2 regions of the Stutzerimonas sp. C6.4V genome follow, and region 1 is predicted to be linked to the other one. Evidence: riboswitches for the same ligand, from Rfam matches in the RefSeq annotation. Region 1 holds a riboswitch; the other holds the start of a gene.
The links. A riboswitch is a leader RNA that binds a small molecule or an ion and turns the genes downstream of it on or off. The one in region 1 is predicted to bind cobalamin.
Positions count from the first base shown of each region.

Region 2: it holds a riboswitch for cobalamin, as region 1 does, so the genes downstream of both, AC4LFW_RS04415 (hypothetical protein) here and AC4LFW_RS00045 (energy-coupling factor ABC transporter permease) in region 1, are expected to answer to the same signal.

Region 1 is NZ_JBZUBM010000001.1:9,668-14,806, reverse strand. Features, by position in the region: gene AC4LFW_RS00060 (precorrin-8X methylmutase) at 1-74, shown strand, start outside; gene AC4LFW_RS00055 (precorrin-2 C(20)-methyltransferase) at 71-820, shown strand; gene cobJ (precorrin-3B C(17)-methyltransferase) at 864-2,528, shown strand; cobalamin riboswitch at 2,575-2,773, shown strand; gene AC4LFW_RS00045 (energy-coupling factor ABC transporter permease) at 2,810-3,460, shown strand; gene cobF (precorrin-6A synthase (deacetylating)) at 3,485-4,255, opposite strand; gene AC4LFW_RS00035 (vWA domain-containing protein) at 4,280-4,948, opposite strand; gene AC4LFW_RS00030 (magnesium chelatase ATPase subunit I) at 4,951-5,139, opposite strand, start outside.
Region 2 is NZ_JBZUBM010000001.1:911,622-916,760, forward strand. Features, by position in the region: gene AC4LFW_RS04400 (hypothetical protein) at 1-252, shown strand, start outside; gene nhaD (sodium:proton antiporter NhaD) at 411-1,676, shown strand; gene AC4LFW_RS04410 (metallophosphoesterase family protein) at 1,731-2,534, opposite strand; cobalamin riboswitch at 2,709-2,924, shown strand; gene AC4LFW_RS04415 (hypothetical protein) at 3,034-3,396, shown strand; gene cobO (cob(I)yrinic acid a,c-diamide adenosyltransferase) at 3,393-4,004, shown strand; gene AC4LFW_RS04425 (cobyrinic acid a,c-diamide synthase CobB) at 4,159-5,139, shown strand, end outside.

The sequences.
Region 1 (5,139 bases):
TGGTGCGCGGCCGGCGCGGCGGAAGTGCGATGGCGGTGGCGGCGGTCAACGCCCTTGCCACGGAGGTGGAATGATGGAAGGCAAAGGACGGCTGATCGGGCTGGGCGTAGGGCCCGGCGATCCTGAACTCATCACGCTGAAAGCCCTGCGCCTGCTGCAGAGCGCGGAAGTGGTCGGTTATTTCGTGGCCAAGGCAAAAGCCAGCAAGGGCCAGGGCGGCAACGCCTTCGGCATCATCGAGCAGCACTTGACGGAACATCAGCAGCGCATGCCGCTGGTCTATCCGGTCACCACCGAGAAGCTCGCGCCGCCGCTCTCCTACGAGGATGTCATCGCCGACTTCTACGACACCTGCGCGGTGCAGATTGCCGCCGAGCTCGACGCCGGGCGCGACGTGGCGGTGATCTGCGAGGGCGATCCGTTCTTCTACGGCTCCTACATGTACCTGCACGACCGCCTGGCGGCGGACTATCCGGTCGAGGTCGTGCCCGGCGTCTGCTCCATGCTCGGCTGCACCTCGGTGCTCGGCACGCCGCTGGTCTATCGCAACCAGAGCCTGTCGGTGCTGTCCGGCGTGCTGCCGGAAGCGGAACTCAAGCAAAGGCTGCGCGATGCCGAGGCGGCTGTGATCATGAAGCTCGGGCGAAACTTCGAAAAGGTGCGTCGCGTGCTTCAGGAGCTGGGACTCGAGAAACGCGCGCACTACGTCGAACGCGCCACCATGGCCAACCAGAAGATCGTTCCGCTGGATGAGGTCGAGCCGATGTCGTCGCCTTATTTCTCGATGATCCTCGTTCCCGGCGAGAAATGGCGCGGCTAGAAGCCGTATCCATCCAACCGTCTCCCTGACTTAACGGATACCTATGCCCGCCGCTACCGCCCCCGCCATCGTCGTACTTGGCGCCTCCGCCATCGATACCGCCAGACGGTTACAGCGCCTCTACCCTGAAGGGCGCATTCACGGCTTGCGCGGGCGTGCTGATGAAGCCGACACACTGTACGAAAACTTCGGCGAGCACTTGCGCTCGCTGTACCAAGCCAACACACCGATCATCGCGCTATGCGCGGCGGGCATCGTGATTCGCAGTCTTGCACCAGTTCTTGGCGACAAGGACAACGAGCCTCCGGTGCTGGTCATCGGCGAAGACGGCAGCGCCGTGGTGCCGCTACTCGGCGGCCTGGCAGGCGTCAACCGGATGGCACGGGAGATCGCCGCTGTGCTGGAGGTCAGCCCCGCGATCACCACCAGCGGCGAGCTGCGCTTCGGCGCCTGCCTGCTCTCCCCGCCTCCCGGTTACGTGCTGGGGGATCTGGAACTGGGCAAGCATTTCGTCAGCGACCTGCTGGCCGGTGCGCCGGTGCGGATCGAAGGTCCGGCGCCCTGGCTGGACGAACTCAAGCTGCCGCTCGACCCGAATGCGACGCACCGGGTTTCGGTCAGCCCGCTGAAGCAGGAGGGCGACTCCACGCTGAGCATCCACCCCCGCCAAGTCGCGATTCACGTCGAACGCGGCGGCCCGGAGCTGCCTGCCGAGGTGCAGCAGCTGATCGACGAGTCCGGCTTTTCCCCGCTCAGCCTGGCCTGCCTGATCGCGCCGCCTGAGCTGATGACGGACGTCGCGCTGCAACAAGTCGCCAGCCAGCTGGCCCTGCCGATCCGCTATTGCGACAACGCAGACCAGCTGCCACCACAGCACAGCCGCAGCGAGCGGGTGCGCCTGTTATTGGCAGCGCAACCAATCGACATCGCTCGGATCGGCCAACCACGTGGCACCCTGACGGTGATCGGCCTCGGCCCGGGCGCCCCTGAGTTCATGGTGCCTGCGGCGCGCCAGGCGCTGGACGAGGCGCAGGATCTGCTCGGCTACGAGACCTACATCAGGATGGCCGGCCCGCTGAAGCCAGGCCAGGTCAGCCACAGCAGCGACAACCGCGAGGAGCTGCAACGGGCCGCCCACGCCTTCCAGCTGGCCGCCAGCGGCCGCCGGGTGGTGGTGATCTCATCCGGTGACCCCGGCGTGTTCGCCATGGCTGCGGCCGTTCTTGAAGCGCTGCACGCCTCCAGCGATCCGCGCTGGCATGCGGTCGATCTGCAAATCCTGCCAGGCGTCTCGGCAGCCCTGGCCACCGCCGCAAGAGCTGGCGCGCCGCTGGGTCACGACTTCTGCATGCTCTCGCTCTCGGACAACCTCAAGCCCTGGGCGCTGATCGAGAAACGCCTTGAGCACGCGGCAGCCGCCGATCTGGTCATGGCCTTCTACAACCCCATCTCCAGGGCGCGGCCCTGGCAGCTCGGGCGGGCTCTGGAGATACTTCGCCATTACCGCACACCGGAAACACTGGTTGTGCTTGGCCGCGACATCGGGCGACCCGCCGAAGCCCTGACCGTCACCACGCTGGGCGAGCTCACACCCGAACAGGTGGACATGCGCACCCTCGTCATTATCGGCTCGTCGCAGACCTGCCGGTTCGCCAAGCCGGACAGAAGCGACTGGGTCTACACGCCCAGAAGCTACCCCGCCGATTGAACGCAAAACCTCGTTTTAGACGTGCCGAATGCAGCTAAACCCATTACCCTAGCGGCGCTCGATGGTTCTGCCCCAAAGGCAGAGGAAAGAGGGAAGCAGGTACGCCCACGGGCCATTCCTGCGCTGCCCCCGCAACTGTGAACGGCGAGTTCACCTGCAATGAAGTCACTGGCCTGACCGGCTGGGAAGACGCAGGTGCACATTGACCCGTGAGCCAGGAGACCTGCCATCAGCGTGCCGATCCCGGCGCCTTTCAACCCGCATCCCTCGGAGGGAGAACGATGCACATCGAACCTGGCGTACTCAACGCCGCGAAAATCCTGTTTGCCAATGCTGCTGCTGTTTCCACACTGGCCGTGTTCCTGCCCAAGCTGATGTGGCGCCCGGACATCTGGATCAAGACCCTGCTCGCCGCGCTGTTCTTCTCCATCTTCATGGAGGTCTTCCACATGCCAGTCGGCGCCTCGGAGCTGCACTTCGTGGGGGCGTCGGCGGTGTATGTGATCTTCGGCTTCGTGCCGACCCTGTTCGGCTTCGCCATCGGTCTGCTGCTGCAAGGGCTGCTGTTCGAGCCGACCGACCTGGTGCATCTGGCGGTCAATTCGCTGTCGCTGATCCTGCCGCTGATCGCCGCCCATGGCCTGCTCGGCCGGCATTTCTTCGCCGAAGGCGGGCGCGTGATTCGCTGGGCCGAAGTGGTCAAGTTCGACGCCGCCTTCTACGGCGGCGTGGTGCTGATGGTGGGCTTCTGGCTGTCGCTGGGTAACGAGCCCACACCGCTGCAGAATTGGGCGATGTTCGCCGTGTCCTACCTGCCGCTGGTACTGCTCGAGCCGCTGTTCACCTGCGTGGTCGTGCGCACGCTCAAGCGCTACGCGGACAAGCCGCTGATCAGCCGCTTCACCACGGTTAAAAACCTCGCCACCGCCTGATTCAAAACTGCCCGGCGCTGACGATCAAAGCTCGTCAGCGCTGCGGCGACGCAACAAATAGCTGTCCATGATCCAGCCATGCCGCTCGCGCAGTTCGGCGCGGGTCTGGCGGATCTGCTCTGCCACCTCCCCGATTCTTCCCGCGATCAGCACTTCATCCGGGGTGCCGACGTATGCGCCCCAGTAGATATCCATGGGCTGATCGGCGAAACGCATCCAGGTGTCCTGCGCATCGAGCATCACCAGCACGCTGTCCAGCCCGGCGGGGAAACCCTCGGCCAGGCGCCGCGCGGGGGTGACCTGAAACGCCTGGCCGATGCTGTTGAAGCAGACCTTATGCCGGGCCGCCAGCGCCTGCAGGCTGGTGATGCCGGGAATCACTTCATAGCTGATCGGCTCCGGGCTGGCCTGCACGATGTCCTCGACGATTCGCAGCGTGCTGTCGTACAGGGCGGGATCGCCCCAGACCAAGAAGCCGCCCACCTCACCCGCGGCCAGCTCGTGGTGAATCATCTGCTCGAACACCCGCTGCTTGTCCTGATTGAGGTCGACGACGCTGGCCCGGTAGTCGGCGACACCCCGAGCGCGCTCGGGGCACTCGGCTTCGACGAAGCGATACCCCGGCTTTTCGATGAAGCGCTCGCAAATGTGCTTGCGCAGATGGATGAGCGAATCCTTGGAGGCGCCCTTGTCCATCAGGAAAAACACGTCGACGCGGTTCAGCGCCTTGATCGCCTGCACCGTCATGAAATCGGGGTCGCCCGCGCCTATGCCGATGATCAATAGGGTCTTCATGGGTTTGGCTCCATTGCGCTTGTTTTAGTCCAGAGTCGCGAGTGTATCGATGTGCCGATACTCCGCGCCCAGTTGTTCAGCCAGCTGACGTGCGCGACCCAGGCGGATCGGCGCGCTTTCGATGTCCACCAGCACGGCCGGGCAGAGACTGAGTTCCAGCGCTATCGACTCACGCAGACGGCCATCGGTGAGGATCAGCAGTCGGTGCTCCTCGGCGGGTTTGTGCCGCTTGCGGCGGCGCTGCCAGTCGGCCGCCTGCTGCAGTGCATCCAGCAGCGGCGTGCCGCCGCCAGCCCCAAGCTCGGCCAACCATTGCTGCTGTGCCGTCGCGACCTTGCGCCCCGGCCACACCCAATCGGCATGCATTCCGTTGGCCTGCAACAGCGCCAGACGCACACGTTGCCGCCGGGCCTGTTCGAACAGCTCACCGAGCAGCCCCTTGGCCTTGCTCAGCGCGCCATGGCGGCGGGTCGAGCCCGAGGCATCGACGATGACCAGCCACAGTTCGCTTGCCCGCCGGCTGCGCGGCCTCAGGACGAGCTCATCCCGGCGCTGCGGCCGGCCATTGAGCAGGAAGGTAGCCGCCCAGTCGACCCGCCCAGATGCGCCGCTGCGACTGGCGCCCTGCCGGCCACCGTTCAGGCTACCCGGTACTGCTCGTGCATCCGCGCCGGAGGCGCCGCGTGGGCGGATGCTCAGGGCTTTTTTGCCCAGCGAGGCGGTTCACGCCGAGCACCCACAGGTTGAGTCTGAGGCGGCAGCTGCCCCCAGTCGCCCGCACCCTGATCATTCTGAGCAGCACCAGCGTCTTCCTTGGCTTGTGGCTGCTGTGACGGCTGCTGCGGCAGTGAAGGCGGCGTTGCCTGCTGCTGCCGGTGACGCAG
Region 2 (5,139 bases), 900 kb from region 1:
ACGCGTCATCACCTGATTCCCAAAGCACTTCACGGCAAGACCTACGTGCGCAAGCGTTTCGCACGAGAAGAGCGCATTACCGCCACGCTCTGGGTTTGCCGGCCCTGCCATAACCAGATCCATCGCCTTTTCAGCGAAAAGGACCTGGCGCTCACGTTTAACAACCGAGACGCCCTGATGAACGACCCGCGCCTGCGCACCTTTGTCGATTGGTTGTCCAGCAAACCTGCCGGTTTCGTGCCCCGCCACTAGCTCCAGAGCGCCTGCCGCGCGGCAGAATATTTCGAAATAATCCTGGGTTTGACATTAGTCAGGTGTCGGATTGTCGCACTTTGGATATGATCGGCGCCCCAACTTCCTCGGGTGCGCAGACCGCGCACAAACCGTTCCCCTTATGCATCTGGTGTCCCATGCCTGAAATACTTCAGCTAGTGCTGATCGGCCTCGCCGTGGCCGCTCTGCTCGGTGTTGTTCTCGAAGAAATAACCCACGTCAACAAAGCCAAGGTGACGCTGTTTTTCGGCACCCTGGCCTGGATGCTGCTGTTCGTGTTCAGCCCAGAGGGCGCCGAGCGCGAACGGGTGCTGGACAGCCTCAACGAAAACATCGCGGAGATCGCCGGGCTGTGGATCTTCCTCGTCGCCGCGATGACCTTCGTCGCGTACCTGAACAAGAAAGGTCTGATCGAAAACCTGATCTACCTGGTCCTGCCCAGGCGAATCAGCGAGCGGGCCCTGCTGTTCCTGACCGCCACCTTTTGTTTCGTGTTCTCGTCGCTGGCTGACAACATCACCGCGACGCTGGTATCGATCACGCTGATCCTCTCGCTCAAGCTCAGTGCCGAGAAGACCATCAAATACGCCGCGCTGGTGGTTTTTGCAGTGAACTCCGGTGGCGTTGCGCTGATTACCGGTGACGTCACCACGCTGATGATCTTTCTGGCGGGCAAGGTCAAGATCCTGCAGTTGTTGCTGTTGGCGCTCCCGGCCTTCCTCGCGGTCATGCTGCTGGCGGCGATGCTCTCGCTGGGCATGAGCGGGCAGGTAGTAGTGGAGAGTCACCGCACCGACGTGCGTCGGGTCGACATCGCCATCGCGCTGATCTTCCTGGGCACCATTCTGAGCACCATCGCCGGCAATTTCTTTTTCCAGATCCCGCCGGTGCTGACCTTTCTGACGGGCCTGTCGATCATGTTCCTGGTGGCGCGCTTCTTCAGCGACGACATCGAGACCGATCCGATCCTGGAGTATGTGCGTCAGGTCGAGTTCGAGACCTTGCTGTTCTTCCTCGGCATCCTCTTGCTGGTCGGGATGCTCAAGGAGATTCATGTGCTCGACGGTCTGGTGCGCATCTACGACCAGGTCCCGGCAGTTTTCGCCAACTACCTGATGGGCCTGCTCTCGGCGGCCATCGATAACGTGCCGTTGACCGCTGCGTTGCTCAAGTCCGGCCTGCAGATGGGCATCGCCGAATGGATGGTGCTGACCTACGCGGTGGGTGTCGGCGGTTCGCTGCTGGTAATCGGCTCGGCGGCCGGCATCGTGGCCATGAGCAAGGTGCCGGGGCTGACATTTGGCAGCTACCTGAAATACAGCCTGTACCTGTTTGTCGCGTTCAACCTGGGGTTTGTCGGTGTCTATCTCACCGGACTCGCGGTGGCCGGCATGCTTGGCTGATCTCGCCTGGGGTCGCGGCAGGTTGAAGCTCGGCGGTTGGGCAACCTGCTGCGTTCACCAATGCAGATTGAAGTGCGAACCAAGCACGAACTGATTGTCCAGCAGATCCCAGCGCTCGACACAGACCTTCTTGTCGGCGCCAGGGTGCAGCTTGAGGCGATTGAAGGAGTTCGGTGAGGTGCCACGCACCCGTGATGACAGCGTGGTTCCTGCCTGAACCATCCAGATCTCCCGCGACAGTTCGGTGTATTGCTTGGACAGCGGCAGTACGTAGGGCAGATGGATGTGGCCACCCATCACCAGATCCAGTCCTTCGTCAGCCCAGCGGTGCAAGGCTGCATCAGCGTTGTGCTGCAGGTTGCTCAGATCGCTCAACACCATTGCGCCAAATGGTTGATGCGCCACCACGATGCGCACCTTTTGCGGGTCGCTCTGTTTGAGGCGTCGCGAGACGGCTTGAACCTGCTCGTCAGTGATCAGCCCGTCCTTGTGTCGGCGCGGGTGAGTGGTGTTGAGGCCAATCACCAGCACGTTTTCATTTTCGAAGGTCGGCTCAAGATCATTGCCAAAATGGCGCCGATAGTTGCGGTAGGGCATCAGGAAACGTGCAAAGAGGTTGTACAGCGGGATGTCGTGGTTGCCGGGAATCACCAGCGCCTCTGGAATTCCATGACCATGCAGACGCTGGACGAATGCCTGGGCGTCGGCGAATTGCCCGGCGCGCGCGCGCTGCGTGATGTCGCCGGAAAAAATCAGCAGATCCGCGCCGTGCTCGAGTACATGGTCTTCCATGGCTTGTAACACGGCCGCCTGCTCGGTACCGAAATGGGTGTCGGAGATCTGCACGATGCTGGTCATGGGCAAGTGACTTCTCGTCTGTATGGTGAGTGACAGGTTGGCATTGTTGCATTCGAAGCCGATCAGCGCCGGGCGTTCCGGTAAACATCTCATCTCCTCGGCCCTAAGCGCATCCAGGGCTGGCCAGGTGCAGGCTGGAGCTGCTTCCGGTTGCGCTGGGAAGGGCCTTGGACTAACCTCCGCGCTGCTTCAGGTGCCCCTGGCGTAAAGCCAGTGGGTGAAACAGGGAAGCCGGTTCATTCGATGAAGATTCCGGCGCTGCCCCCGCAACGGTAGGCGAGACAGGACACCGCTCACAGCCACTGTGCCACAGGCATGGGAAGGCCGCGGTTCCGGGGTGCATGGCATCCGCTCGCAAGCCCGGAGACCGGCCTGTCGCATTCCACGGCAGTGCGGCGGGCGCTGATCGGGGTGCGGCTGCTTGCACCTGCGCTCCCTTCGCATTCTCCGTCTGCCTCATCGACTGATGTCGTGCGGCGGGCACGACGGAGACCTGAACTTGATCTGCAAGACCTTCCATGCTTCTGCAGTTTGCACGCTGCTTGGCCTCGCGCCGCTTTCCATGACCCATGGCGCAGAGCGCCTCCTCGACCTCGACCCTGAAACCGTCCCAGCGAAGCCTGTCGGTCAGCAGACCGCTACGCTGACGGCCACAACGGTTCTCGACCGAGAGAGCATCGAGCGCTGCCAGACGCTGTCGTTGCCCGGCCTGCTTCGCCCCGTACCCGGCCTGTCCATGGCCGGCGGCGCCTACAAGGACGGTTACGGCACATACGACACGACCATCGGCAGCGCAGGAGTTACCGCCGCGGTACGGGTCGTCAGGCCGGGCGCCTGGAGCGTCCAAGGGGATTGCGCATGAGCGATTCCAGCGAGCGCGATGATCGCCACAAGGCACGCATGCAGCGCAAGAAGACAGTGGTCGACGAGAAGATCGCCGAAGCGCAGCAGGAGTACGGGCTGCTGCTGGTACACACTGGTAACGGCAAGGGCAAGAGCAGTTCTGCCTTCGGCATGGTCGCCCGCGCTCTTGGTCATGGCATCAGGGTCGGCGTCGTACAGTTCATCAAGGGTGCGGCCAGTACTGGTGAGGAGAGCTTTTTTCGCCGCTTTCCCGAGGAGGTCCGCTATCACGTAATGGGCGAGGGCTTCACCTGGGAAACCCAGGACCGCCAGCGCGACATGGCCAAGGCCAGGGAGGCGTGGGCGGTTGCCGCTCAGCTGCTGGCTGACCCCGAGATCGGGCTGGTGGTGCTGGACGAGCTGAACATTGCACTCAAATACGGCTACCTGGACCTCGAGCCCGTTCTCGCCGATATCGAGTCGCGCCCGCTGCTCCAGCATGTGGTGGTCACCGGTCGCGGTGCACCGTCGCGCTTGGTGGAGGCGGCCGATACCGTGACCGAAATGGGTATGGTCAAGCATGCGTTCAAGGCTGGTGTGAAGGCTCAAAAAGGAATCGAGTTCTGATGCAGAAGTTCCCGGCATCTTCGAGGAATCAGGCAGCTTGGGTCATGGGCTGGGCGTGCAGCACAGATAAGAGAATGTGGGTGACGCGGCATTCTCGCAGTACCGCTGCGTTGCAGGCGCCCGAACTCGCCTGCGCTGGAACCAGGGGGGCGTCATGAGCGAATCGCGCCACTGCCCGGCACTACTGATCGCAGCACCGGCATCCGGACAGGGCAAGACCACAGTAACCGCCGGCCTGGCTCGCTTGCACAGGCGCCAGGGCAGGCGAGTGCGCGTCTTCAAGTGCGGCCCGGATTTTCTCGACCCCATGGTGCTGGCCCGTGCCAGCGGTCATCCGGTCTACCAGCTCGACCTGTGGATGGTGGGCGCAGATGAAAGCCGTCGGCTGCTGTGGGAAGCGGCGGGCGAGGCCGACCTCATCCTCATCGAAGGCGTCATGGGGCTGTTCGATGGCACGCCATCGGCGGCCGATCTGGCGCGACATTTCGGTATTCCCGTACTGGCGGTAATCGATGGCTCAGCCATGGCGCAGACCTTCGGCGCCCTCGCTCATGGCCTGGCCAGCTACCAGCCCGATCTTCCCTTCGCCGGCGTGCTGGCCAATCGCGTCGGCAGCAATCGCCACGGTGAGGTCCTTCGTGCATGCCTGCCTGCACATACCACCTGGTTTGGTGCACTGCCACGCAGCGAGGCGGTCGGTTTGCCTAGCCGGCATCTGGGGCTGGTGCAGGCGCAGGAGCTGGCTGACCTGGACGCGAAGCTCGATGCGGCAGCCGACGCGCTGGCAGCGAGTGCCGATTGCGACCTGCCGTCATCGGTGAGTTTTCCAGCGCCGGAAGCCGGAACCATCGAGCCGCTGCTCAAGGGCGTGCGCATCGGAGTGGCGCGGGATGCAGCGTTCGCGTTCGTCTATCAGGCCAATCTCGATCTGCTCCAGGCGCTCGGTGCCGAACTGCTGTTCTTCTCGCCCCTGCGATTCTCGAAATTGCCTGCTGTGGACAGCCTGTACCTGCCGGGTGGTTATCCGGAGTTGCATTCGCGCGCCCTTGGCCGCAACCGCGCGATGGGCGAGGCGATTCATGCTCACCACGCCGCAGGCAAGCCGATTGTCGCCGAGTGTGGCGGCATGCTCTAT